3 regions of the Paenibacillus sp. FSL R7-0313 genome follow, and region 1 is predicted to be linked to each of the others. Evidence: a T-box and tRNA genes for the amino acid it is inferred to sense, from the RefSeq annotation. Region 1 holds a T-box; the other regions hold tRNA genes.

Region 1 (6,722 bases):
CAGTACAGCCTGTACAGGCTCAGGAAGCACACACGTAATCCTTGTAATAACAGACGAGTCATCTGGTAGTAAGTAAGCGGAATAGATCCAAGATGGTTTTCTGGGAAGTGGAATGAAAGACAATGACTCCACTTGCAAAGAAACCTCTTGGATTTTTTTTTGTGCTTACGATTCATGAGGAATGCAAAAGGCATGCAAATATGCTAAAGTTTCATCAAGAACATTTATATGTTCCCTACATTGAATTTCCATGCGACTACATAAATGAGCATTGCTTCACAAGGCTAAAATAAAACCAAGGGATATCCCCTGGGTACAGAAAAGGAGTTGTGAGCACCATGCAACAAGAGACATCGAACAAAGGATGGAATTTGGACAATAGTTATGCGCAGTTACCGCAACCCTTTTTTACAAGTCAGGGCGCAGTGCCTGTTGAATCACCAAAGCTAATCATTTTTAATAGACTGCTTGCATCCAGCTTGGGACTGGATGTGGAGTCTCTTGACAGTGATGAAGGAGCGCAAATTTTTGCAGGTAACCTGATTCCAGAAGGGGCCGAGCCCTTAGCTCAAGCCTACGCAGGACATCAATTCGGCAATTTTAACATGCTTGGTGATGGACGGGCTTTGCTGCTGGGAGAACAGATTACGCCACAGGGCGAGCGAGTGGATATCCAGCTGAAAGGTTCAGGGAGAACACCCTACTCTCGTGGAGGAGATGGACGTGCTGCTGTAGGGCCCATGTTGCGAGAATATATTATTAGTGAAGCGATGTATTCACTAGGTATTCCAACGACACGCAGTCTGGCGGTGGTATCGACAGGAGAAAACATTATCCGCGAAACAGAGCGGCCTGGGGCCATATTGACCCGGGTGGCTTCCAGTCATATTCGGGTAGCAACCTTCCAGTATGCAGCTAGATGGGGGTCTATCGACGATCTTCAGGCGTTGGCTGATTACACGTTGAATCGACATTTTCCTGAGGTTGCTCAGGCCAAAAACCGTTATCTTCTACTCCTTCAGGAAGTGATTAAGCGGCAAGCGGCTCTCATTGCCCAGTGGCAGCATGTTGGATTCATTCATGGCGTGATGAACACGGATAACATGGCTATTAGTGGTGAGACCATCGATTATGGTCCATGCGCTTTTATGGATGCGTACAATCCTTCGACCGTATTTAGCTCCATTGACAGACAAGGCCGCTATGCTTATGGCAATCAACCGTATATAGCAGGATGGAATTTGGCTCGATTTGCCGAGACACTTCTGCCGTTGTTGCATGAAGATGAAGAACAGGCGGTGCAACTCGCGCAGGATGCTATCGCACAATTTTCTGAATTGTACCATCATCACTGGCTCAAGGGGATGCGTGCCAAATTGGGCTTGTTGGATGAAGAGGCCGAAGATGAGGCCTTGATCAAGGAGCTTCTTGAACTCATGGAGAAGCATAGTGCAGATTACACCAATACGTTCCTGGCTTTGACCTTTGATATATTGGAAGGAACAGCTTTGTTTGGCACGCCGGAATTTGCTGAATGGCATGAGCGGTGGCAAGCGAGATTGGACAGACAGCAGGGGGAGAATGAAGTCTCTAAGCAGTTGATGAGAACAAGCAATCCAGCTGTCATTCCCCGCAATCATCGGGTCGAAGAAGCGCTTGAGCGAGCAGAGAATCATGGAGATCTTAGCGTGATGGAGAAGCTTTTGGCAGTTCTTTCAGATCCGTTCGCGCACTCACCTGAGCAGGCTGAATATGCCGAACTACCTGCACAATGCAATACTTCGTACCAAACTTTTTGTGGGACCTGATTGAACAATACGGAAGAAGAGGCTGCCTTCGGCAGCTTTTTCATTTTTTCATTCTGTCATCGATGTTACTTTTATATAGGCAGGTGCATTTATGTCCAACATGTTAAGCAAACAACAATTGGCAGACATCGTTATACAGCTTTTAGAGCGTACGTCTCTCCGTAGGGAACAGATGCAGAACTATGTTAACCGCTTGTTTGAGACCTTTAAATGCGATGGTGTGCCCTATGTAGAGAATGGAGAAGATGCGTATATCGTTCGAATCTACGAACGTGGTCTTGTCACGTTAGAGAAACGGGTGAAACAGTCAGATGAAGTCATCTATTGGATGCTGGAGGATATTATTTTCACCGCGACGCATGTAGGGTTGTTGGAAAGATATGGCGTGGATAATAAACAGACGCATTTGAACTACACAAATGAAGTGATGAAGGAGCTAAATATGGGTGTTCAGGAAGCCTTCCAGCAGATCGGTGATCCGTATTTACATTGGTATCTGACGGGTAAACGTCAGGAGTTAGAGGGCATGAAATAAATAAAAATGAGGTGTGTTACGTGAGCGAGCAAGATATTAATGATGTATGGTATGACTATGCTGTGTTATTTGTCGAAAAAAAGAATAAATCTGAACAGGGCTGGGCTTCGTTGACTTCGAACGAGCAGGATATTGCTGCTTTATGGCTATTAGAGGCGGATGTCTTTAATGGCGGTTTTATTCAGTTTTTCTGTAACTGGGGGGAAGAGGTATACCGTTACGCGTTGCGGGCATTACATACCATTGGTGCGACTCAAGTCGTGGAGATTATAACGTCAGCATACGGCTGCATGGAGCATCTGAAAGAGGATGAAAGGCTTACTGAACTGTGGGACATTCCTAAATTACTGACCAAGGAACAAGAGGACCAGTTAGATGCGCTGGATCAGAAATTTTGGAATAATGAGGATCAGATTGCGGAGAAAGCTTATGGTTATTATCACGGAAAATTGAACATGATGATTATATAATCTGGTTTCAATTATGCATCCGTTGTTCTGTTCAAAGATTGCATACTTGGTCTTGCAATGACTGGAACGTTCGGCTATACTTGCTATAAATTGAATACATGAATCACGTTGATAGAGCGCAGTAGCGGCTTTGTCCCTGTTACAGAAAGTCAGGGGTTGATGGAACCTGATACATACAAGGGCTGCGAATTACACTCTGGAGTACTTGGGTAATGCCAAGCGGATGGGCAAACGATATATTGCCAAAAGTGGTATGGATAACGTGTTAAGCTCACGTGTTGTCCATGCAATTTGGGTGGTACCACGGTTATGATAATCGTCCCTGTGTCTAATGAAGACAAGGAGGCGATTTTTTTGTGTCCAAAAAAGCCGTTCCAGCGTGTAATTTCGTAATTTAACGTAGATCATGACTGAATCTTGAGGATAGAAAAGGGGTTATACGAATGAATATTATTGATGAACTACAGTGGCGTGACGCCATTAACCAGCAGACGGATGCAGAGGGACTACGTGAATTGACTGAAACGAAATCCGTTTCTTTGTACTGCGGCGTTGACCCTACGGGGGATAGCATGCATATCGGACATCTCATTCCCTTCATGATGCTGAAAAGGTTTCAACTGGCAGGACATCGTCCGGTTATTTTGATTGGTGGAGCTACAGGCACGATTGGTGACCCAAGTGGTCGTCAGGCAGAGCGTTCTCTGCAAACGATGGAGCAAGTGCAGGAGAATGTGGATGCACTGACAGCGCAGATGAAGAAGTTGTTCGTAACAGACGGTGATAATCAGGTTCGCATGGTGAACAACTACGATTGGACACACAAAATCAATGTCATTGAATTCTTACGTGACTACGGCAAAAACTTTAACCTCAACACGATGCTTGCTAAGGATGTAGTTGCGAGCAGACTGGAAGGCGGAATCTCGTTCACCGAGTTTTCATACCAGATCCTTCAATCTCTCGACTACCTGCACCTGTTCCAAAATGAAGATGTACAGCTTCAAATCGGCGGTTCTGATCAATGGGGGAATATCACGAGTGGTCTTGATCTGATTCGTAAAAAAGAAGGATCTGAAGCGAAGGCGTACGGTCTGACCATTCCGCTCATGCTCAAATCCGACGGTACGAAATTTGGTAAAACAGCTGGTGGCGCAATCTGGCTTGATCCAAACAAAACGACACCATTTGAGTTCTACCAGTTCTGGGCAAATACAGATGACCGTGATGTGATCAAATACTTGAAATACTTTACCTTCCTGAGCAAAGAAGAAATTGAAGCTTTGGCTGAAAAGGTAGAGACAGAGCCGCATAGACGTGAAGCACAGAAAGCACTCGCGGAAGAAATGACAAAATTTGTTCACGGCGAAGAAATGCTCGAACAGGCTAAACGAATTACAGCGGCGCTGTTCAGTGGTGATATCCGTTCCCTGACAGCTGATGAAATCGAACAGGGCTTCAAGGAAATGCCAACATTCGAAACGGACGGCGAAGCGAAAAATATCGTCGACTGGCTCGTAGATCTGGGGCTGGAGCCATCCAAACGCCAGGCGCGTGAGGATGTCACTAAAGGCGCAATCTCCATGAACGGTGAGAAAATCACAGAGCTTGAATTTACAGTCTCGGCAGAGCATGCCATTGGCGGTAAATTCATCATTATCCGTAAAGGTAAGAAGAACTACAGCTTGGTCAAACTTCAATCGTAGTTTCCAAGAAATAGTACGTAACACAGGCACGTATAGAGACTAAAATAGACACACAAATAAAGATACAAATACAGAAACAAAAAGACCGTCTTCCATCTCTGTCAGGCGACAGAAGGGAGACGGTCTTTAGTATAACAGGTCATTGCTTGACCTATAGTTTATTGATTAACGATCGCTGTGATTTCTTCATCCAGATCAAGTCGTACATTCTCACGATACGCCCGGATGTTGTATTCACTGTGCAGGTAACGAAGAATCGCTTCAATCATATTGGACTCGACCAGATATTGACTGCGTCCTTGGATCCAAACTTCAGCGGAATAACCTGTATCTTCTTCCCAGCTCAGTTCTACATTCACATCGGTTGGACGTACACCCTTACGTTCTGCCATATGAATACAGATTGCATTCACAATTTCATCCATGCTCAGAACCATAGAGATTAGTACCGTCCGTTTCTGTTACGGTCATCATCACGATCATTGCGACGGTCATAACGACCATCCGCTGCAGGTTTGCGACGATTGGAGATGGCTCTGAAGAGTGCCATAGCCAGCATAACAATCAACATGATTGCTGCAACGTTCACGAGCAATCCAAGGATGTTACCAAGGGCGCCCATGCCACCGAACAGTCCGCCGAACATCATACCAGCAAGACCACCAAGCATCATGCCTTTCATGAAGCCACCGCCACCGCCAAAGAATCCACCACCACGGGTTGCAGCTGCACCAGTACCGGAGTTATTACCGGAATTGGATTGATTCACGTTGTTGTTGGAGTCGGATTTCTTAGGAGTGTTGGTATAACTTTTTGTACCGGATTTGAATCCGCCACCACGTCTTGCATCCGCAGAATCCGGATTTGTTACTCCCACTGTTGCGAACAATAATGTAAAGGCCATAAATACCATCATTAGATGTTTAACTCCGAATTTTTTCTTCATTGTAAAGATCGTAACCCCCCGTTTAATTTGTTTGAATCGCCCAAAAATGGGCCTTACTCATGTAATACGGTCAACTTGCAGGAACGTTTCAAATTTTATTAAATTTCTGAAACGCTAGGACTTGGGTCTTGAATTGCAGCTTGGCCATCAAGCAATTGGGTAACCCAATGACACCATTCCAGGCCAGTTTGTGCGTGCATTAACCCTTTTTGTACCAGGATGTAGCTTCCAAAATCTCGGTTGCCTACACGAAGATTATCCTGAGGTATACGTGACTTCAGATCCTCGAAATAACGTATGCGTTCCATAAACCAGCTTTTACGCTCGTTAAGAATGCGTCTCATGCTTCCGTCTTCCGCTATGCCAACACACAAAATACGCAAATTAAATTCATCGCGTGTAACCGGTGCGGTAACAGGAGTAATCATCCATTCCAAGAGCTTTTCAATGCCTTTTTCCGTAACTGCGTACATTTTCTTGTCCGGTTTGTCAGACTGTTGTACCCAGCGGGAGGCCAATAACTCATCGTTTTCCATCTTGGACAGGAGTGGGTAGATCTGGCTGTGTTTCGCCTGCCAATGCGGCTGGATCTTCAGCATCAGATCATAGCCCGATGACTCCTCGCGGGTAAGCAGCCCGAGCAATCCGTAGGAAAGTATGTTCATGCACATGTCTCCTTAATATTAGGGCTAGGTCAGAGAGAACAATCGTTTTTACTTTCTTTGACCGCTTTCATAAAAAGTGTACACTGAAACTGTATGGTTTGACAACCTGACAGAACAACTGCCTTAATTTAGACAAAAAAAAGTGCGAACCATAAGGTCCGCACTCCAAACCATTTAGAGAGATGCCTGTTGTCCATACCCCTCAGCGACAAGATCAAGCTCACCTGTAGCAGAATCGATAACCATGCCGTGGACGGGTACATTGGGAGGAAGTAAAGGATGCTTCTTGATCACTTCCACAGTATGTTTTACCCCTTCTTCGACGCTGTCAAACCCACGCAACCATTTTTGCAAACGGATGCCCGAATTCTCCAGAGTAGTCATGACTTCTTCTGATACACCACGCTCTACCATATGTCCAATCATGGTCTCAGCGTGAAGGGAAGCCATGCCACATTCCGTATGTCCAACTACCAGGACTTCATCTGCACCCAGTTCATAGATGGCGACAAGTACACTACGCATTACACTCCCGAAAGGCTGAGAGATAATTGCGCCTGCGTTTTTGATGATTTTCACATCACCGTTTTTC
Region 2 (6,722 bases), 3.2 Mb from region 1:
CAAAATGACCCCGTAACTTCGGGAGAAGGGGTGCCCCGGTAGTGTGAATAGCACGAGGGGGCCGCAGTGAAAAGGCCCAAGCGACTGTTTAGCAAAAACACAGGTCTGTGCGAAGCCGTAAGGCGAAGTATACGGGCTGACGCCTGCCCGGTGCTGGAAGGTTAAGGGGAGTGGTTAGGAGCAATCCGAAGCTGTGAACCGAAGCCCCAGTAAACGGCGGCCGTAACTATAACGGTCCTAAGGTAGCGAAATTCCTTGTCAGGTAAATTCTGACCCGCACGAATGGCGTAACGACTTGGGCGCTGTCTCAACGAGAGATCCGGTGAAATTTTAATACCTGTGAAGATGCAGGTTACCCGCGACAAGACGGAAAGACCCCATGGAGCTTTACTGCAGCTTGATATTGAATTTGGGTACGATCTGTACAGGATAGGTGGGAGCCTTTGAAGCGTGAGCGCCAGCTTGCGTGGAGGCAACGTTGGGATACCACCCTGATCGTATCTAGGTTCTAACCTGGTACCGTAATCCGGTGCGGGGACAGTGTCAGGTGGGCAGTTTGACTGGGGCGGTCGCCTCCTAAAGAGTAACGGAGGCGCCCAAAGGTTCCCTCAGAATGGTTGGAAATCATTCGAAGAGTGCAAAGGCATAAGGGAGCTTGACTGCGAGACCTACAAGTCGAGCAGGGACGAAAGTCGGGCTTAGTGATCCGGTGGTACCGCATGGAAGGGCCATCGCTCAACGGATAAAAGCTACCCTGGGGATAACAGGCTTATCTCCCCCAAGAGTCCACATCGACGGGGAGGTTTGGCACCTCGATGTCGGCTCATCGCATCCTGGGGCTGAAGTAGGTCCCAAGGGTTGGGCTGTTCGCCCATTAAAGCGGTACGCGAGCTGGGTTCAGAACGTCGTGAGACAGTTCGGTCCCTATCTGTCGTGGGCGTAGGAAATTTGAGAGGAGCTGTCCTTAGTACGAGAGGACCGGGATGGACGTACCGCTGGTGTACCAGTTGTTCCGCCAGGAGCACCGCTGGGTAGCTATGTACGGACGGGATAAACGCTGAAAGCATCTAAGCGTGAAGCCCCCCTCAAGATGAGATTTCCCAGTATGTAAGACCCCTTGAAGACGACGAGGTAGATAGGCTGGGGGTGGAAGTGCAGCAATGCATGGAGCTGACCAGTACTAATCGGTCGAGGGCTTATCCAATAGCAAGTTGTAATTCGCATGTTTCGTTTCGAATCTAGTTTTCAGAGAACGATCTCTGAAATGTAAGCTACGCGTTTGGTGGCGATGGCGGAGGGGTTCCACACGTACCCATCCCGAACACGACCGTTAAGCCCTCTAGCGCCGATGGTACTTGGACCGCAGGGTCCTGGGAGAGTAGGACGCCGCCAAGCGAAACCCCATTGGGGTATTTTTTTTCGAAAATTGATAAGGGCCCTTAGCTCAGTTGGTTAGAGCGCACCTCTGATAAGGGTGAGGCCGGTGGTTCGAGTCCACCAGGGCCCATAGCAAGACCACAACAAGAAATACACCAGAGTATGGGGCCATAGCTCAGCTGGGAGAGCGCCTGCCTTGCAAGCAGGAGGTCAGCGGTTCGATCCCGCTTGGCTCCACCATTCCCTGATAGCTCAGTTGGTAGAGCACTCGACTGTTAATCGAGTTGTCACAGGTTCGAGCCCTGTTCGGGGAGCCAGTAAGGCCCGTTGGTCAAGGGGTTAAGACACCTCCCTTTCACGGAGGTAACAGGGGTTCGAATCCCCTACGGGTCATAGCAATACCTATTGCTTCAAAAAGGGATGAGAATCCCAAAGGTTCGTCGGAGGATGTACTTCGTTAGCAACAGCTTCGCAGTCTCGAACGAAGTGAGAGTACCCCCCTACGGGTCATAATATGGAGGCTTAGCTCAGCTGGGAGAGCATCTGCCTTACAAGCAGAGGGTCGGGGGTTCGATCCCCTCAGCCTCCACCATATAACTTTATAACGACGCGGGGTGGAGCAGCCCGGTAGCTCGTCGGGCTCATAACCCGAAGGCCGCAGGTTCAAATCCTGCCCCCGCAATTATACTTTCCTTGAGAAAGTGATCTGGAACCGTGGTGTAGTTGGCCTAACATGCCTGCCTGTCACGCAGGAGATCGCGGGTTCGAATCCCGTCGGTTCCGCCATTTTTTGATTTAGTAAGGCTCGGTAGCTCAGTCGGTAGAGCAGAGGACTGAAAATCCTCGTGTCGGCGGTTCGATTCCGTCCCGAGCCACCATATATAACACCTTTAATACGCCGGTGTAGCTCAACTGGTAGAGCAACTGACTTGTAATCAGTAGGTTGGGGGTTCAAGTCCTCTCGCCGGCACCATGTAATCCTGGAGGATTAGCGAAGCGGCCAAACGCATCAGACTGTAAATCTGCTCCCGTACGGGTTCGGTGGTTCGAATCCATCATCCTCCACCAGTTTTTCTATGAGTCATTAGCTCAGTTGGTAGAGCACCTGACTTTTAATCAGGGTGTCGAAGGTTCGAGCCCTTCATGACTCACCATTATATGCGCGTGTGGCGGAATTGGCAGACGCACTAGACTTAGGATCTAGCGTCTTTGACGTGGGGGTTCAAGTCCCTCCACGCGCATCCCTTATTTGCGGAAGTGGCTCAGCGGTAGAGCATCGCCTTGCCAAGGCGAGGGTCGCGGGTTCGATTCCCGTCTTCCGCTCCAATATTTTGCGCCCTTAGCTCAGCTGGATAGAGCGTTTGACTACGAATCAAAAGGCCGGGAGTTCGAATCTCTCAGGGCGCGCCATTATAACTTCATATTTTGCCGGCGTGGCGGAATGGCAGACGCGCTCGACTCAAAATCGAGTGGGAAACCGTGGAGGTTCGAGTCCTCTCGCCGGTATAGATAACGGGATGTAGCTCAGCTTGGTAGAGCACCTGGTTTGGGACCAGGGGGTCGCATGTTCAAATCGTGTCATCCCGATTGTTGTTATGCGGGTGTAGTTCAATGGTAGAACTTTAGCCTTCCAAGCTAATAGCGTGGGTTCGATTCCCATCACCCGCTTATATATTGAAAAAGAAAGAGATGGTACTCACCGTCTCTTTCTTTTTTTGCATTCATAGATATATTGGTAATTTAGTACGTGGTGCTCTCAGAAAGTATATGGCTCTTTATCATGTACCAGGATGTAACTCGAGCTTGCATAAATTTCCCCACCTTAAATTTGTCCTTGTTAATTGTGGACGCTATTCAAATGGAACAGATCTAACGCACCGTATAACGCCTGGATATACTCTTCTTTACCACTTATATTAAAACGCTTACAAAAATAGCTTGCGTAAATCATTAACCTGTAATACCATATCAATTAAGCGCTTAACCTTAAGGGGTAAGGCGCTTAAACTTAACGTAGATTAAGCGCTTAACCCGTAAAGGAAAGGACGGCGATCAATTCATGAATACAATTCGACTAACGATGGCTCAGGCACTGCTTCGATACCTGGATCAGCAATATATCTCGGTTGACGGAGTGGAAACCAAGTTTGTGAAGGGTATCATCGGTATTTTTGGACATGGCAATGTAACAGGCATTGGAGAAGCGCTGGAGCGCAGTCCGGGAAGCCTGACGTATATGCAAGGCAAGAACGAACAAGGTATGGTGCATACGGCAGCGGCTTATGCCAAGCAGAAGAACCGCAGACAGATCTATGCATGTACAACATCCATTGGACCTGGTGCTTTGAATATGATTACGGCGGCAGCTACTGCAACGGTGAACCGAATTCCGGTTTTATTACTTCCTGGAGACAACTTTGCTACACGGGAACCGGACCCGGTACTTCAACAGTTGGAAGTGAGCAGTGATTATACAATCTCAGCCACTGATCCATTCAAAGCCGTCAGTAAATACTGGGATCGCATCGTTCGTCCTGAACAGTTGATGATTGCTGTTACACAGGCCATGCGTGTGCTAACCGATCCAGCAGAGACGGGAGCAGTAACGCTCGCACTACCGCAGGATGTGCAGGCAGAGGCGTACGATTATCCAGAATCGTTCTTTGCCCGCAAAGTACATTATCTGGATCGTCGCCCCCCAGTACAGGCAGCCATTGAACGGGCAACGGAGCAGATTGCCCGAGGCAGGAAGCCGCTGCTCGTTGCAGGCGGCGGTGTGTTGTATTCTGAGGCGTCCGCCCAGCTCGTGGAATTCGCCGAGGCATTTGGTATTCCGATCGCCGAAACGCAGGCGGGCAAGAGCGCAATCTCTTGGGACCACCCACTAAATGTGGGGGCAATCGGGGTTACCGGCTCTCTGGCAGCCAATAGGCTGGCGAGAGAAGCAGACGTTGTGATCGGCGTCGGTACGCGGTTCTCGGATTTCACGACGGCGTCCCGCTCTGCTTTTCAGCATCCAGAAGCTTCATTCATCAACATCAACTTGAATAGCATGGATGCCGCCAAGTTAGGCGGAGAAGCCATTCTGGCAGATGCACGCGAAGGATTGCAGGCTTTGCAGAAGGAATTGCAGCAAAGACAATATCGCAGTGCATATGGTGCATCTGAAATCGCTGATCTCCGCGCTGAGTGGAATGCAGAAGTGGATCGGCTATATGCAGCTCAACATGAAGCAGGGCTGGCACAGACTACGGCAGTCGGCATTGTTAACCGGACCATTGATCCATCTTCCGTCATAGTGTGTGCGGCAGGCAGTCTGCCGGGTGATCTACATCGTCTGTGGCGTGCGTCTGAACCAAAGACATACCACATGGAGTATGGATTCTCCTGTATGGGGTACGAGGTAAGTGGAGCGTTCGGAGCAGCACTTGCCGAGCCGGATCGTGAAGTGTACGCGATGGTCGGTGATGGCAGTTATTTGATGTTGCATTCGGAGTTTGTGACTAGTTTGCAGGAACAGAAGAAGATGACCGTTCTATTATTCAACAACAATGGATTCCAATGTATTCATAATTTACAGCGGGAACATGGTAGTGACGGGTTCGGCAATGAGTTCCGTTATCGGGAATCCGAGAGTGGACGACTGACCGGGGATTACATGCCAATGGACTTTGCTGCACACGCCCGAAGCATGGGAGCCAAATCCTATAGAGCGGAGACAGCAGAACAGCTGGAACAAGCACTCCGAGATGCGAAGAACGAAACAGTGAGTACGTTGATTGAGATTCCGGTCGTGCCTGGAACCAACGCAGGTGGATACGAGTCATGGTGGAATGTGGGTGTACCTGAGGTATCTGCCGAAGAAAAGGTAGTTCATGCTCATCACACCATGCAAGCCAACCGTGCCAAAGCAAGACCGATTTAATCCGGTTTAATATAGTGAACCACAATGTTGAACGACAAAGGAGACGTGGGGCAATGAGCAAGCTGCCATTCCAGCTTGGGATTCATCCGATCAATTGGGTCGGTGAAGATGTGAAGGAGCATGGTGATGCGACAACGTGTGCACAGATTCTGGATGATATTCAGCGTCTTGGGCTGACAGGTACAGAGATGGGACGTAAATATCCAACTGATCCTGCTATATTGCGTGAGGAATTGAGTAAAAGGAATATCAAGCTGGTCTCCCAGTGGAAATCCGTACTTTTCTCCGACCCGGCGTATCGTCAGTCGGAGCTAGACAGTTATCGCAGACATGCGGAATTTCTGCAATCCATGGGCAGTAAGGTAATCAGTACGGCAGAGGTAGGCGGGTCACTTCATTTTGATCCAAGACGAACTCCGCATGAAAAAGAAGTGCTCAGACTCAGCGAATCTGAATGGCATATCCTCGCTGAAGGATTGAATGAAGCAGGAGCCATTGCCCGTGAACACGGGTTGAAGCTTACGTACCATCATCATGGGGGCACAGTGGTAGAACAACCAGATGAGATTGATCGACTGATGGAGCTGACAGACCCTTCTCTCGTATATCTGCTCTATGATACAGGTCATGCCTACTATGGCGGAGCCAATCCGCTGGAACTGCTGCGCAAACATTATGATCGGATCGCTTATATCCATCTGAAAGACATTCGCCCTCATGTGCTGGATGAAGCACGCGCGGAGCAATCCGACTTTGTCGGATGTATCCGTAGAGGAGTATTCACCGTACCAGGGGATGGATGCATTGATTTTGCACCAATTCTGCAAGAACTGATCACACGAGGGTACGATGGCTGGGCGATGCTTGAAGGAGAGCAGGACCCTGCGATTCATAACCCGTATGAGTACGCCAAACGCTCCTTGAACTATATGGAGTCCTTATACCAACACAGCTGATACAGACATAGCGATGGGGAGAGGACCCCACTCATGAAGTGAAAAGCAAGAAGGTAGCAAAACTATAACGTTACGATTGGATAATAAAACGGACCTACTCTAGACGTTTACGAGTCCTTACGATGGAATGAGTAACTAGTCTAGATATCCATATACAACATGTAAAATCCCACCACAGAAAGGGGCTCACATGCAATGACTTACGTATCCTTTCCCGTATCCAGGAAGAAGGATTTCACCGCGATTGGTCGCTTGTGCATCGACTTGAACGCCAATGAGATCAATCGCCCGATGGAAGAGACGATGACTTTCACGAAGTATGTCGGCGGCTCTCCGGCCAATATTACGATTGGCATGTCCAGACTGGGTATGGAGACGGCTTTTATCGGTAAGATCGCCAATGACCAGATGGGCAGATTCATCCAGAGTTATTTGGAGAAGAACGGCATCGATACATCAAATGT
Region 3 (6,722 bases), 1.7 Mb from region 1:
TTGTCGTCAGCTCGTGTCGTGAGATGTTGGGTTAAGTCCCGCAACGAGCGCAACCCTTATATTTAGTTGCCAGCACTTCGGGTGGGCACTCTAGATAGACTGCCGGTGACAAACCGGAGGAAGGTGGGGATGACGTCAAATCATCATGCCCCTTATGACCTGGGCTACACACGTACTACAATGGCCGGTACAACGGGCTGCGAAATCGCGAGATGGAGCCAATCCCAACAAAGCCGGTCTCAGTTCGGATTGCAGGCTGCAACTCGCCTGCATGAAGTCGGAATTGCTAGTAATCGCGGATCAGCATGCCGCGGTGAATACGTTCCCGGGTCTTGTACACACCGCCCGTCACACCACGAGAGTTTATAACACCCGAAGTCGGTGGGGTAACCGCAAGGAGCCAGCCGCCGAAGGTGGGATAGATGATTGGGGTGAAGTCGTAACAAGGTAGCCGTATCGGAAGGTGCGGCTGGATCACCTCCTTTCTATGGAGAATCGTTTCCTGCAACGGAAACATTCAAATATGCAGCTTAGCTGCAAAACACTCACTCGTTGCTCAGTTTTGAGAGCTCAAACTCTCAAACAGCTTGCTTTTGCATGGAGCTTGTTCTTTGAAAACTAGATATCGAAACGAAACAAACGCGAATTAGAACATTCCTTTTTAGCTGAACTTGTGTTAAACAAGTTTCAATAAAAACGGTAGTCAAATTGCTTTTGTGATGGTATTGGATGGGAGCGACTTTTGGCTTTGCGCAAGCAAAACAAGGGAAGCGAGCAGTCAAAACCGGAACAAAATGGTTAAGCTACTAAGAGCACACGGAGGATGCCTAGGCGCTAGGAGCCGATGAAGGACGTGGCGAACAACGAAACTGCCTCGGGGAGCTGTAAGCAAGCTTTGATCCGGGGGTGTCCGAATGGGGAAACCCAGCTGGGGTAATTTCCAGTTACACCTAACTGAATACATAGGTTAGTGTGAGGCATACCAGGGGAACTGAAACATCTAAGTACCCTGAGGAAGAGAAAACAATAGTGATTCCGTCAGTAGCGGCGAGCGAACGCGGAGAAGCCCAAACCAGAGAGCTTGCTCTTTGGGGTTGTGGGACGTCTCACATGGAGTTACAAAGGAACCGGTTAAGCGAAGAGGTCTGGAAAGGCCCGCCAAAGAAGGTAAAAGCCCTGTAGTTGAAAGTCTGTTCCCTCCGAGACGGATCCCGAGTAGTGCGGGGCACGTGAAACCCCGTATGAATCCGGCAGGACCATCTGCCAAGGCTAAATACTTCCTAGCGACCGATAGTGAAGCAGTACCGTGAGGGAAAGGTGAAAAGCACCCCGGAAGGGGAGTGAAATAGAACCTGAAACCGTGTGCTTACAAAAAGTCAGAGCCCGTTTTAGGGGTGATGGCGTGCCTTTTGTAGAATGAACCGGCGAGTTACGTTCCCGTGCAAGGTTAAGGTGAAGAGCCGGAGCCGCAGCGAAAGCGAGTCTGAATAGGGCGACATAGTACGTGGACGTAGACCCGAAACCGGGTGATCTACCCCTGTCCAGGGTGAAGGTGCGGTAACACGCACTGGAGGCCCGAACCCACGCATGTTGAAAAATGCGGGGATGAGGTGGGGGTAGCGGAGAAATTCCAATCGAACTCGGAGATAGCTGGTTCTCCCCGAAATAGCTTTAGGGCTAGCCTCGGAAAACAGAGTCGTGGAGGTAGAGCACTGATTGGGTGCGGGGCCCGCAAGGGTTACCAAGCTCAGTCAAACTCCGAATGCCATAGACTTACTTCCGGGAGTCAGACAGTGAGTGCTAAGATCCATTGTCAAAAGGGAAACAGCCCAGACCATCAGCTAAGGTCCCCAAGTGTGTGTTAAGTGGGAAAGGATGTGGAGTTGCACAGACAACCAGGATGTTGGCTTAGAAGCAGCCACCATTGAAAGAGTGCGTAATAGCTCACTGGTCGAGTGACTCTGCGCCGAAAATGTAACGGGGCTAAACACACCACCGAAGCTATGGCTTGATGCTTTGCATCAGGGGTAGGGGAGCGTTGTATAAGGGTTGAAGGTGTACCGTAAGGAGCGCTGGACATTATACAAGTGAGAATGCCGGTATGAGTAACGAAAAGATCAGTGAGAATCTGATCCGCCGAAAGCCTAAGGGTTCCTGAGGAAGGCTCGTCCGCTCAGGGTAAGTCGGGACCTAAGGCGAGGCCGAAAGGCGTAGTCGAAGGACAACAGGTCGAAATTCCTGTACCACCGTAAGCCGTTATGAGCAATGGGGGGACGCAGTAGGGTAGTGACGCGGACTGATGGATGTCCGTCTAAGCAGTGAGGCTGATGTGTAGGCAAATCCGCACATTGTAAGGCTGAGCTGTGATGGGGAGCGAAAATTGTAGTAGCGAAGGTCATGATCTCACACTGCCAAGAAAAGCCTCTAGCCAGGTGAAGGTGCCCGTACCGCAAACCGACACAGGTAGGCGAGAAGAGTATTCTAAGGCGCGCGGAAGAACTCTCGTTAAGGAACTCGGCAAAATGACCCCGTAACTTCGGGAGAAGGGGTGCCCCGGTAGTGTGAATAGCACGAGGGGGCCGCAGTGAAAAGGCCCAAGCGACTGTTTAGCAAAAACACAGGTCTGTGCGAAGCCGTAAGGCGAAGTATACGGGCTGACGCCTGCCCGGTGCTGGAAGGTTAAGGGGAGTGGTTAGGAGCAATCCGAAGCTGTGAACCGAAGCCCCAGTAAACGGCGGCCGTAACTATAACGGTCCTAAGGTAGCGAAATTCCTTGTCAGGTAAATTCTGACCCGCACGAATGGCGTAACGACTTGGGCGCTGTCTCAACGAGAGATCCGGTGAAATTTTAATACCTGTGAAGATGCAGGTTACCCGCGACAAGACGGAAAGACCCCATGGAGCTTTACTGCAGCTTGATATTGAATTTGGGTACGATCTGTACAGGATAGGTGGGAGCCTTTGAAACGTGAGCGCCAGCTTGCGTGGAGGCAACGTTGGGATACCACCCTGATCGTATCTAGGTTCTAACCTGGTACCGTAATCCGGTGCGGGGACAGTGTCAGGTGGGCAGTTTGACTGGGGCGGTCGCCTCCTAAAGAGTAACGGAGGCGCCCAAAGGTTCCCTCAGAATGGTTGGAAATCATTCGAAGAGTGCAAAGGCATAAGGGAGCTTGACTGCGAGACCTACAAGTCGAGCAGGGACGAAAGTCGGGCTTAGTGATCCGGTGGTACCGCATGGAAGGGCCATCGCTCAACGGATAAAAGCTACCCTGGGGATAACAGGCTTATCTCCCCCAAGAGTCCACATCGACGGGGAGGTTTGGCACCTCGATGTCGGCTCATCGCATCCTGGGGCTGAAGTAGGTCCCAAGGGTTGGGCTGTTCGCCCATTAAAGCGGTACGCGAGCTGGGTTCAGAACGTCGTGAGACAGTTCGGTCCCTATCTGTCGTGGGCGTAGGAAATTTGAGAGGAGCTGTCCTTAGTACGAGAGGACCGGGATGGACGTACCGCTGGTGTACCAGTTGTTCCGCCAGGAGCACCGCTGGGTAGCTATGTACGGACGGGATAAACGCTGAAAGCATCTAAGCGTGAAGCCCCCCTCAAGATGAGATTTCCCAGTATGTAAGACCCCTTGAAGACGACGAGGTAGATAGGCTGGGGGTGGAAGTGCAGCAATGCATGGAGCTGACCAGTACTAATCGGTCGAGGGCTTATCCAATTAGCAAGTGATAATTCGCATGTTTCGTTTCGAATCTAGTTTTCAGAGAACGATCTCTGAAGCATATTCCCTGATAGCTCAGTTGGTAGAGCACTCGACTGTTAATCGAGTTGTCACAGGTTCGAGCCCTGTTCGGGGAGCCATATGGAGAGGTGTCCGAGCTGGCCGAAGGAGCACGATTGGAAATCGTGTAGGCGTCACAAGCGTCTCGAGGGTTCGAATCCCTCTCTCTCCGCCATAATATTAAGGCCCGTTGGTCAAGGGGTTAAGACACCTCCCTTTCACGGAGGTAACAGGGGTTCGAATCCCCTACGGGTCATAATAACTTCAAAAAAAGAAGTTGATTTTTACAACAAGATTATGGTATGATCATAAATGTGTTGTTCGGAGGCTTAGCTCAGCTGGGAGAGCATCTGCCTTACAAGCAGAGGGTCGGGGGTTCGATCCCCTCAGCCTCCACCATATAACTTTTATAACGACGCGGGGTGGAGCAGCCCGGTAGCTCGTCGGGCTCATAACCCGAAGGCCGCAGGTTCAAATCCTGCCCCCGCAATTATACTTTCCTTTGAGAAAGTGATCTGGAACCGTGGTGTAGTTGGCCTAACATGCCTGCCTGTCACGCAGGAGATCGCGGGTTCGAATCCCGTCGGTTCCGCCATTTAATCTTTACATGAGGCAAACTGTTCACTACATCTGCTGTATGGCACTGATGCCCTATATAAAGTGTAAGGAATTAAGATTAGACTTTATTATGGCTCGGTAGCTCAGTCGGTAGAGCAGAGGACTGAAAATCCTCGTGTCGGCGGTTCGATTCCGTCCCGAGCCACCATTTTTAAAATAATTTAATATGCCGGTGTAGCTCAACTGGTAGAGCAACTGACTTGTAATCAGTAGGTTGGGGGTTCAAGTCCTCTCGCCGGCACCATGTAATCCTGGAGGATTAGCGAAGTGGCCAAACGCATCAGACTGTAAATCTGCTCCCGTACGGGTTCGGTGGTTCGAATCCATCATCCTCCACCAGTTTTTAGGGGCATAGTTTAAAGGTAGAACAACGGTCTCCAAAACCGTTGGTGTGGGTTCAATTCCTGCTGCCCCTGCCAATTAAATTTTTAGAAAATAACCTTTTGTGGCGATCGTGGCGAAGTGGTTAACGCACCGGTTTGTGGATCCGGCATTCGGGGGTTCAATTCCCCTCGATCGCCCCTTTGTTTTTTCATTTTTTATTGGGGATTAGCCAAGCGGTAAGGCAACGGACTTTGACTCCGTCATGCATAGGTTCAAATCCTATATCCCCAGCCATTATGCGGACGTGGCTCAGCGGTAGAGCATCGCCTTGCCAAGGCGAGGGTCGCGGGTTCGATTCCCGTCGTCCGCTCCAAAATATGGCGCCATAGCCAAGTGGTAAGGCACAGCTCTGCAAAAGCTTTATCCCCAGTTCGAATCTGGGTGGCGCCTCCAGCATATGCCGGCGTGGCGGAATGGCAGACGCGCTCGACTCAAAATCGAGTGGGAAACCGTGGAGGTTCGAGTCCTCTCGCCGGTATATTGAATAGCCCTACATGTTGCTTATGCAATGTGTAGGGTTATTTTTATTTTATATGAAACGATTTATGTGCAGTAAGAAAATCTAGAGTTAAAGATTGACGTATGATTATATAAAGTATATTGTAGATAAGTAAAGTCTTTAATGTAGAGGAGTGAAGTAGAGTGACTGATGGAAAAAATGTATCGGATACCGATCTGTTATTTGATCTTTCTGTATGGGAAGAGGCATGGAAGAATTGTCCGAGAAGTTCAAATTATAAGAAGAAAAGCGTCCCCTCTAATACAGAAGAAGCATTTGGGCGGTGGGCCAGGGATTATCATGCACAGTCGTTCACTGAAGAAGGAAAGCAGCGTTCTGAGCGCATTATGGGCTGGATTGAGAATCAGGGTGTAGAATTTGCAGGGTTATCCATTTTGGACATTGGAGCAGCCTCAGGCATATTTACGATTCCTTTTGCGGAAAAGGGGGCAAGTGTGACCGCAGTTGAGCCTTCGGAGTTGCTTGTCTCCCTTATGAAAGAGACGATACCTTCATCTTTGGAATCCAATATCGAAATCGTAAACGAACGATATGAGGAAATCTCCATTAAGGATAAGGGTTGGGAGAAAAAATATGACTTTGCATTTGCATCCATGTGTCCAGCAATGTCGGATTGGGAAACGATTGAGCAGGCGATTAATTGCGCCCGGAAGTATGTGTATATAAGTACTATGGCGGGACAGAAGGAACACACACTAATGGATGAACTTAAGGATGTACTGGGTGTAACTTCTTCACACAAGGTCGGCGATATGGGGTATATCCAACAATTGTTGTATCTGAAGGGGTATTCATACACCATGATCATTACGAAAGAAGTTAACTCATTTGAAATACCGGTGGAAGAGGTTGTAGAGAAGCTGCCAGAATGGCTTAATACGTATGAGTTACCATCGGATGAAGATTCTCTCAGACTGGCTGAGAAGTATATTCGGGATACGTACAAGGATAGTACGGTGACCTTCTCACGCGGAGCAAGGTTTGGTAAAATTCTAATCCAACTGGAACAGCCCAATATGAAAACAGTTCGTACTAAGGATAAGCGATAAATCGGATAAGCTCGGCACGTGTACTAATAAACGGGAATTGAGGCGGACAATGTAGTCTAACGTCTAAGATGACGCTAGCAAGCATCACAATGCTGTGCCAAAAGATGAACGGTTGAAACATATGAAGTTAAGATTGCAGAAGTGAAGTTGTAAGTGAAGGGAGCAGGTTATGTGCTCCCTCTTTTTTGAAGCACTTATATCGACCGCTTTGAACCAGACCCTCGTTTATTTAGAGATGTTCGAGACAACGAAAAACAAAACACATACCTCGTTTTCAGAGAGTGATCTCTTAAGCATATTCCCTGTTATTTCAGTTGGTAGAGCACTCGACGGTTAATCGAGTTGTCACAGGTCCGAGCCCTGTTA

The links. The T-box of region 1 lies ahead of tyrS (tyrosine--tRNA ligase). A T-box ahead of a tRNA ligase gene usually reads a tRNA of that ligase, here a tRNA-Tyr.
Region 2: it has a tRNA-Tyr gene. The T-box ahead of tyrS (tyrosine--tRNA ligase) is inferred to sense a tRNA for this amino acid. The anticodon was not compared.
Region 3: it has a tRNA-Tyr gene. The T-box ahead of tyrS (tyrosine--tRNA ligase) is inferred to sense a tRNA for this amino acid. The anticodon was not compared.

What each region holds. Positions count from the first base shown of each region.
Region 1 covers NZ_CP150219.1:4,016,624-4,023,345, forward strand. The annotation lists gene NSQ38_RS17665 (nucleobase:cation symporter-2 family protein) at 1-38, shown strand, start outside; gene NSQ38_RS17670 (YdiU family protein) at 339-1,808, shown strand; gene NSQ38_RS17675 (Imm63 family immunity protein) at 1,900-2,343, shown strand; gene NSQ38_RS17680 (DUF4375 domain-containing protein) at 2,364-2,813, shown strand; T-box leader at 2,913-3,140, shown strand; gene tyrS (tyrosine--tRNA ligase) at 3,257-4,519, shown strand; gene NSQ38_RS17690 (YxcD family protein) at 4,678-4,956, opposite strand; gene NSQ38_RS17695 (hypothetical protein) at 4,962-5,465, opposite strand; gene NSQ38_RS17700 (PadR family transcriptional regulator) at 5,564-6,130, opposite strand; gene NSQ38_RS17705 (carbonic anhydrase) at 6,305-6,722, opposite strand, start outside.
Region 2 covers NZ_CP150219.1:836,292-843,013, reverse strand. The annotation lists rRNA gene NSQ38_RS03785 (23S ribosomal RNA) at 1-1,204, shown strand, start outside; rRNA gene rrf (5S ribosomal RNA) at 1,279-1,395, shown strand; tRNA gene NSQ38_RS03775 (tRNA-Ile) at 1,434-1,507, shown strand; tRNA gene NSQ38_RS03770 (tRNA-Ala) at 1,542-1,617, shown strand; tRNA gene NSQ38_RS03765 (tRNA-Asn) at 1,619-1,694, shown strand; tRNA gene NSQ38_RS03760 (tRNA-Glu) at 1,699-1,770, shown strand; tRNA gene NSQ38_RS03755 (tRNA-Val) at 1,894-1,969, shown strand; tRNA gene NSQ38_RS03750 (tRNA-Met) at 1,986-2,059, shown strand; tRNA gene NSQ38_RS03745 (tRNA-Asp) at 2,086-2,163, shown strand; tRNA gene NSQ38_RS03740 (tRNA-Phe) at 2,180-2,255, shown strand; tRNA gene NSQ38_RS03735 (tRNA-Thr) at 2,275-2,350, shown strand; tRNA gene NSQ38_RS03730 (tRNA-Tyr) at 2,360-2,445, shown strand; tRNA gene NSQ38_RS03725 (tRNA-Lys) at 2,456-2,531, shown strand; tRNA gene NSQ38_RS03720 (tRNA-Leu) at 2,538-2,618, shown strand; tRNA gene NSQ38_RS03715 (tRNA-Gly) at 2,629-2,703, shown strand; tRNA gene NSQ38_RS03710 (tRNA-Arg) at 2,711-2,787, shown strand; tRNA gene NSQ38_RS03705 (tRNA-Leu) at 2,805-2,883, shown strand; tRNA gene NSQ38_RS03700 (tRNA-Pro) at 2,891-2,964, shown strand; tRNA gene NSQ38_RS03695 (tRNA-Gly) at 2,975-3,045, shown strand; gene iolD (3D-(3,5/4)-trihydroxycyclohexane-1,2-dione acylhydrolase (decyclizing)) at 3,437-5,302, shown strand; gene iolE (myo-inosose-2 dehydratase) at 5,356-6,258, shown strand; gene iolC (5-dehydro-2-deoxygluconokinase) at 6,454-6,722, shown strand, end outside.
Region 3 covers NZ_CP150219.1:2,344,111-2,350,832, forward strand. The annotation lists rRNA gene NSQ38_RS10155 (16S ribosomal RNA) at 1-485, shown strand, start outside; rRNA gene NSQ38_RS10160 (23S ribosomal RNA) at 797-3,722, shown strand; tRNA gene NSQ38_RS10165 (tRNA-Asn) at 3,790-3,865, shown strand; tRNA gene NSQ38_RS10170 (tRNA-Ser) at 3,869-3,960, shown strand; tRNA gene NSQ38_RS10175 (tRNA-Glu) at 3,970-4,041, shown strand; tRNA gene NSQ38_RS10180 (tRNA-Val) at 4,109-4,184, shown strand; tRNA gene NSQ38_RS10185 (tRNA-Met) at 4,202-4,275, shown strand; tRNA gene NSQ38_RS10190 (tRNA-Asp) at 4,303-4,380, shown strand; tRNA gene NSQ38_RS10195 (tRNA-Phe) at 4,476-4,551, shown strand; tRNA gene NSQ38_RS10200 (tRNA-Thr) at 4,572-4,647, shown strand; tRNA gene NSQ38_RS10205 (tRNA-Tyr) at 4,657-4,742, shown strand; tRNA gene NSQ38_RS10210 (tRNA-Trp) at 4,749-4,822, shown strand; tRNA gene NSQ38_RS10215 (tRNA-His) at 4,852-4,924, shown strand; tRNA gene NSQ38_RS10220 (tRNA-Gln) at 4,947-5,021, shown strand; tRNA gene NSQ38_RS10225 (tRNA-Gly) at 5,026-5,100, shown strand; tRNA gene NSQ38_RS10230 (tRNA-Cys) at 5,107-5,180, shown strand; tRNA gene NSQ38_RS10235 (tRNA-Leu) at 5,187-5,265, shown strand; gene NSQ38_RS10240 (methyltransferase domain-containing protein) at 5,430-6,356, shown strand; tRNA gene NSQ38_RS10245 (tRNA-Asn) at 6,655-6,722, shown strand, end outside.